Regions from separate parts of the Bacillus daqingensis genome, predicted to be linked through region 3. Evidence: riboswitches for the same ligand, from Rfam matches in the RefSeq annotation. Region 3 holds a riboswitch; each other region holds the start of a gene.
The links. Region 3 has a riboswitch for S-adenosylmethionine ahead of metK (methionine adenosyltransferase). Riboswitches for the same ligand answer to the same signal wherever they lie in the genome.

Region 1 (2,266 bases), on a different contig from region 3:
GCGAAGTATGTACCTGTCCGTCCCGCGCCCTGATCGAAGAGTCCATCTACGACAGCTTTATGGAAAAAGCTGTAGACCGGGTCAAGCGCATCAAGACCGGCAACCCGCTTGATACGGATACGATGATGGGTGCTCAGGCATCGAAGGAGCAGCTCGATAAAATCCTGTCTTACCTCGATATCGGCAAACAGGAAGGTGCCAAGGTACTTGCCGGCGGCGAACAGGCGCACCTGGACGGCGACCTTTCCGGCGGATACTACGTGCAGCCGACTATTTTTGAAGGGCACAACAAAATGCGTATTTTCCAGGAGGAAATTTTCGGCCCGGTGCTTTCCGTCACCTCGTTTAAAGATCAGGCGGATGCGCTGTCGATCGCAAACGATACGCTTTACGGCCTCGGCGCCGGCGTATGGTCCCGCAATATTAACACGGCCTACCGCTTCGGACGCGCGATTCAGTCCGGACGCGTGTGGACCAACTGCTACCACGACTATCCGGCTCACGCAGCATTCGGCGGATATAAGAAGTCGGGTATCGGACGCGAAAACCACCTGATGATGCTGAGCCATTACCAGCAGACGAAAAACATGCTGGTCAGCTACAGTGAAGAACCAAAAGGCTTTTTCTAAGCCAAAAAAAGAAAGGGTGTTCTGTGATGACAGAACGAGTAACCGCAACCGAGGAGACGCTGGAACTGATTGAGAAGCTGAAAAAGCGCCACGGTCCGCTCATGTTTCACCAGTCAGGCGGATGCTGCGACGGCAGCTCCCCGATGTGCTACCCCGACGGTGACCTGCGAATTGGTGAAAGCGACGTGTACCTCGGCGAGATCGGCGGCTCTCCGTTCTATATGTCACGAGATCAATATGAATATTGGAAGCACACGCAACTGATTATCGACGTCGTCGATGGACGCGGGGGCATGTTTTCGCTGGAAGGCCCGGAAGGAAAGCGTTTCTTCACCCGCTCCCGCGTCTTCAGTGAGGAAGAACGAAAAGAGCTGCAGCTTTAGCATTTCTGGACATTTTCAAGCAAACCGTTTATACTTCCGTTAACAGTATACATTTATCCTGAGTGGACGAGAGATCTGGCTCTACGACTCCACGGCAACCTGCCTCGCAAGGTGCCAACGCCAGCAGAGCAATGCTCTGAGCGATGAATGAACGGATGAACCCCTTCTCTCATCGTGACAGAAGGGGTTTTTTGTGCATTTGCACGGACAGGGAATGTATGCTGAATCTATCAGCAGAGGAATGATGTATGATGAGTTACGCTTCCGCTCTATTTTGTCACCACGCCGATCCGGGAACCTATTTTCAGTCAACGGCGGCCAGAATGAAACAAAAAGCTGCCGGCTGTCAGTTTATCTTTGATGCCGGCACCTCCTTTTTCCACGATCGCTTTTACGTATACGCTTCCTCGATTCGCGGAACAGAATATCGCATCACGCTCTCCCGGGAGCAGTCCGAAACACTGCAGAAAAAAGGGCCCGGTTCCCTTGAACACTTTTTATGGAGTGAGCTGGAAAAGCAGGGGTTTCCCGCTGCCAAGGTGCAGTAAATCGCAACGAACTTCCTGCTGCTCAACGTATTGAATAACTGAAATACGCAGGCGGAGTCCATTCAGCTATCCAAGAACGCTCGTGAAAAAGCTGTATCTGTATCTCCAATAATCGCGAAAAAGACGTCCAGCATGATCGCTGGACGTCTTGTTGTTTCCTATGCTCCTGTTTCCTGACGCAAGTGGTGCACAAACCGGCGAACAAGCTGATCTCGTGTCCGTTTTGCAGAGAACTTCAGCTTAAGCTTGCCTGTGAGGCTGACCGGCTTTTTTTCACCTTCGTAAATCAGCTGTGTTTCGTTTTCGTTTAATTTGATCAGCGTAAAGCGCAGCGTCATGGCGAAATGTCCATCCGCTTCAAACGAAATCTGCTTCACTTTTTGGGACGGTTCATCGCGGTAATCCGTTGTTTCTACCACGTACGTTATTTCCCGTCCGCCCTCCGAGCACGTCTGCCGATGCTTCGCTCCAATAGTATCGCTGCTTCCTTCAATCAGTTCACTGTGAACAACGTGCGGCAGCAGGGTGCCGATGGAACGGTCCTGAAATCTGTGCCACACAACTTCAATATGTGTCGGAACGAGAGATTCTTCCTCCCACTTCATCTTGTTGCCCCCTCCTGCCCATTCGTTTCCTATGTTCCTATTATCGGGGCAGAAACACCGGCAAATCAAGCGATTCGGCTGTGGGAGATTATGAGAAATTG
Region 2 (2,266 bases), on a different contig from region 3:
GAAAGGCGGACCGGGCATGCCGGAAATGCTGTCCATCACGGCGATGATCGTCGGGCGCGGACTGAACGGGAAAGTGGCGCTTATGACAGACGGTCGTTTTTCCGGCGGCTCACACGGATTCGTTATTGGTCATATTGCACCGGAAGCGGCAATGGGAGGTCCGATCGGTCTGCTTCAAACAGGTGACAAGGTGACCATCGACAGTGACACGCAGGAAATTAACATGCACGTCGATGAAGCAGAGCTTGCAGCACGAAAAGCGAATTGGAAGGCGCCTGAACCGCGTTACAAAACTGGCGTGCTCGCTAAATATGCGGCGCTTGTATCTTCTTCTGCCAAAGGGGCAGTTACAGATGCCGGACTCGATAAATTCTGATTCTGCTTTACAGACGGGAACGTCCCGTGATATGATACGTTCAACCAACTGAACAGATTACTTATCCAGAGTGGTGGAGGGACTGGCCCGATGAAACCCGGCAACCATCAGCGTATGCTGAAAGGTGCTACTTCCTGCAGAGAGGCGACTCTTTGGGAGATAAGTCCGTTTATTTTAACGAACTCTCCCGTGTCCTTTCTGCTAAGCAGTCAGGCCGGGAGTTTTTCTTTTTTCTGAAACCAGTTGACGGCGTATCAGAAGCGTGGTAAGATTCAAACTAATTCAATTTATCAGATTAATCAAAGTGAAAAACTCAAGATTAATCCTAACTTCATAATAACGATATCTCTTATCCAGAGAGGCGGAGGGACTGGCCCGATGAAGCCCGGCAACCATTCGGATCTGATTGACAGATTCGGGAAGGTGCCAATTCCACAGAGCATAAAGCTCTGAAAGATGAGAGAGAACAGACTGACTTCCTGTATCTCTCTATCTTTTTCAGATAGGGAGATTTTTAATGGCTTCAGGAGGGCAGAAGAAAGAGCTTTGCAAGCTTAAAACTAAGTTTTCCAATTGATTTACTTATAATAACAGGAGGAATGCATCATGAGTGAAAAATCATTTGCGACATATAATCCGGAAACGGTTATTTTACACGGAGGTCAGTCCCCTGACCCGACGACAGGGTCCCGAGCGGTACCGATTTATCAGACGACATCGTATTTGTTTCACGATACAGAGCATGCAGAGAGCCTGTTTTCCCTTGATGAGCCGGGCAACATTTACAGCCGTATCGGCAATCCAACTACGGATGTGCTCGAAAAGCGGATCGCGCTGCTAGAGGAAGGTGTGGCGGCTGTTGCTACCTCTTCCGGAATGGCTGCTATTTCGCTGTCAATTCTAAATCTCGCAAGTGCCGGTGATCATATCGTTGCGGCGACGAATTTGTACGGCGGCACGTATAACCTGTTTTCTGTTACGCTTCCGCGGTACGGGATCGATGTCACATTTGTTGACCCGCAGGAGCCGCAGCATTTTGCCGATGCGATTCAGGACAATACGAAAGCGGTTTTTGCGGAGACGATCGGCAACCCGAGCCTGCACGTGCTCGATATTGCGGCTGTCTCCGAGGTGGCACACGAAGCGGGTATTCCGCTTATCATTGACAATACGTTCGCGACGCCTTATACAGCGCGCCCGATTCAGCAGGGAGCTGACATCGTCGTTCATTCTGCGACGAAATGGATCGGCGGACACGGCACCTCCATCGGCGGACTCGTCGTGGACGGGGGCCGCTTTAACTGGCAGTCGGAGAAATTTCCGGTCTTCAATGAACCGGACCCAAGCTACAACGGCATCGTATACGCGAAAGATTTCGGCACGCTCGCCTTCAGCACGAAGCTGCGCGTACAGCTGCTCCGCGATTTTGGTTCTTGCCTGAGCCCGTTTAACGCATTTCAGCTGCTGCAGGGACTTGAGACACTACATTTGCGTATCGTCCGTCATAACGAAAACGCATTGGAACTGGCCCGCTATCTGGAAGTTCACCCGGCAGTCGACTGGGTTTCCTATCCGGGGCTTGAGAGTCATCCCGCTCATGAAAATGCGAAGAAAGTACTCGACTATGGTGGCGGAGCGGTTGTGAATTTCGGCATCAAAGGCGGAAGGGAAGCGGGAAGCAAGCTGATAAACTCGGTTTCTCTCTGGTCTCATCTTGCGAACGTCGGCGACGCAAAAAGCCTGATCATCCATCCCGCTTCGACGACGCACCAGCAGCTTACAGGGGATGAGCTCGAAAAGACAGGCGTTTTTGAAGATCTGGTCCGCTTATCTGTCGGAATTGAAAATGCGGAGGACTTGAAAAAAGATCTCGATCACGCCTTACAGATT
Region 3 (2,266 bases):
AGCATTTTAATAATGCCTGCCGGACGGAGGTCAAAGTTGTTCCGCACGACCTGGACAAGCACGTCTTCGGATACTTTTCCGGAATCAAACGTATCGATAGCGATGGAAACCGGCTGCGCTACGCCGATCGCATAGGCCAGCTGCACTTCACACTTATCGGCAAGTCCGGAAGCGACGATGTTTTTCGCCACATAGCGTGCTGCATACGCTGCTGAACGGTCAACCTTCGTTGCGTCTTTTCCAGAAAACGCACCGCCTCCGTGTCTCGCATAGCCGCCGTACGTATCAACGATGATTTTACGTCCGGTCAAGCCTGCATCTCCCTGAGGGCCGCCAATGACGAAACGCCCTGTCGGATTGATGAAGTATTTTGTTTCCTCATCAAGCAGTTCAGCTGAAACCACCGGTTTGATGACGTGCTCTGTCAAATCCTGTTTAATCTGCTCCAGCGTAATTTCAGGGTGGTGCTGTGCGGAGATGACGATCGTATCTACCCGTAAAGGCTGCTGATTCTCATCGTATTCCACGGTAACCTGTACTTTCCCGTCCGGTCGCAGATAATCGACAATCTGTTCCTTCCGCACCTCTGTCAGACGGCGGGCAAGCTTATGGGAAAGGGAGATCGGCAGCGGCATCAGCTCCGGCGTCTGATTATCTGCATAGCCGAACATCAGCCCTTGGTCCCCTGCACCAATCGATTCAATTTCTTCATCTGTCATTTGACCTTCACGTGCTTCCAGTGCCTGGTCAACTCCGGCTGCAATATCAGCTGACTGTTCGTCAATGGACGTCAATACCGCACATGTTTCATAATCAAAGCCGTATTTTGCGCGTACATAGCCGATATCCTTCAGTGTTTCCCGCACAACTCGCGGAATGTCCACATAGGTAGACGTTGTAATTTCACCTGCAACGAGTACTAAACCGGTATTAACAGAAGTTTCACAGGCAACCCGAGCGTTCGGGTCGTGCGTCATAATTTCATCCAGAATAGAGTCTGAGATTTGATCACAGATTTTATCCGGGTGACCTTCCGTTACTGATTCTGATGTAAACAAACGTGTTTTTCCTGCCATGGTAGGAATCCTCCTCGAACAATATTACGGCACTCATTTTCCCAGCCATCAATCCCACAGATGAGGGCTGTCCGGTTACATAAACAAAAAACCTTCTCCGTTGAGGAGAAGGCTGTCTCGTTTCCTTTCACCTCTTATCGGTCAGAACACGATTCATGTGTTCTGCAGGTTGGCACCGTTCACCTTTTTTACTCAAGTGATGGTTGCCGGGCTTCGCAGGGCCTGTCCCTCCGCCAGCTCGGGATAAGAGTATCCGCTTTTGAGAATGATACCCAACATCGGTCCCAATGTCAACTGCCGGCTATCAGGAGTCACCATTATGTTCGAAGCTGTCCACTTCAGCTGTAAAGGTATGTACGTACACGTAAACAAATTTGATTGTAAAAATCTCTCCAAATCCATTGATTTCCTTAATTAGTATGTTATAAATAAAATATATGACATACTAATAGATAAGGGGGCGGATGATTGATGAGCATGATTTACGATGATCTCCGGCTTGCTTCCGTTTTGAAGCAAAAAAATGTACGAAAACAGCTTAGTGCATCGGCGCTGGTGGAAACTGCCATTAGAAAAGAAGAGGGGATGCTCTCAAGCTCGGGTGCATTTCGAGCCTTAACAGGTGAATTTACGGGACGGTCTCCTAAAGATCGGTTTATTGTAAAGGAAGCAGCGTCAACAGATGTGGACTGGAACGATATTAATCGTCCGGTAACGCCGGAGATTTTTGAAAAGCTGGAGCAGAAGGTGCTTGCTTATTTAGCCGAGCTGCCGGAGCTTTATGTCCGTGAAGCTGCTGCAGGTGCTGATGAGAATGCCAGACTCCCGATTACGGTCGTCAATGAGCTTGCCTGGCATCAGTTGTTTGCCATGCAGCTGTTCCTTCGTCCGGAAGAAATAGAGGGCGAAGCTTCCATGGAGCCATTCACTATCCTATCCGCCCCAGGGTTTCAGGCCGACCCCCATGCAGACGGCACGGAGTCAGAAGTATTCGTCATGATTTCATTCAGCCGCAGAAAGATTTTGATAGGCGGAACCGCGTACGCAGGGGAGATGAAAAAGTCGATCTTTTCTGTTATGAATTATTTGCTGCCGGAACTGAACGTGCTGCCGATGCACTGCTCGGCCAACGCCGATCATGAGGACCGTACCGCCTTGTTTTTCGGGCTTTCCGGTACTGGAAAAACGAC

Region 1: linked by a shared signal. The riboswitch ahead of ACFO4L_RS07140 (hypothetical protein) and the one ahead of metK (methionine adenosyltransferase) in region 3 are both predicted to bind S-adenosylmethionine.
Region 2: linked by a shared signal. The riboswitch ahead of ACFO4L_RS10705 (PLP-dependent aspartate aminotransferase family protein) and the one ahead of metK (methionine adenosyltransferase) in region 3 are both predicted to bind S-adenosylmethionine.

Annotation. Positions count from the first base shown of each region.
Region 1 is NZ_JBHSGK010000005.1:159,594-161,859, reverse strand. Features, by position in the region: gene adh (aldehyde dehydrogenase) at 1-629, shown strand, start outside; gene ACFO4L_RS07145 (DUF779 domain-containing protein) at 656-1,012, shown strand; SAM riboswitch class I at 1,063-1,162, shown strand; gene ACFO4L_RS07140 (hypothetical protein) at 1,261-1,560, shown strand; gene ACFO4L_RS07135 (SRPBCC family protein) at 1,719-2,165, opposite strand.
Region 2 is NZ_JBHSGK010000011.1:225,827-228,092, forward strand. Features, by position in the region: gene ilvD (dihydroxy-acid dehydratase) at 1-376, shown strand, start outside; SAM riboswitch class I at 435-542, shown strand; SAM riboswitch class I at 723-839, shown strand; gene ACFO4L_RS10705 (PLP-dependent aspartate aminotransferase family protein) at 983-2,266, shown strand, end outside.
Region 3 is NZ_JBHSGK010000013.1:480,876-483,141, forward strand. Features, by position in the region: gene metK (methionine adenosyltransferase) at 1-1,076, opposite strand, end outside; SAM riboswitch class I at 1,208-1,326, opposite strand; gene pckA (phosphoenolpyruvate carboxykinase (ATP)) at 1,548-2,266, shown strand, end outside.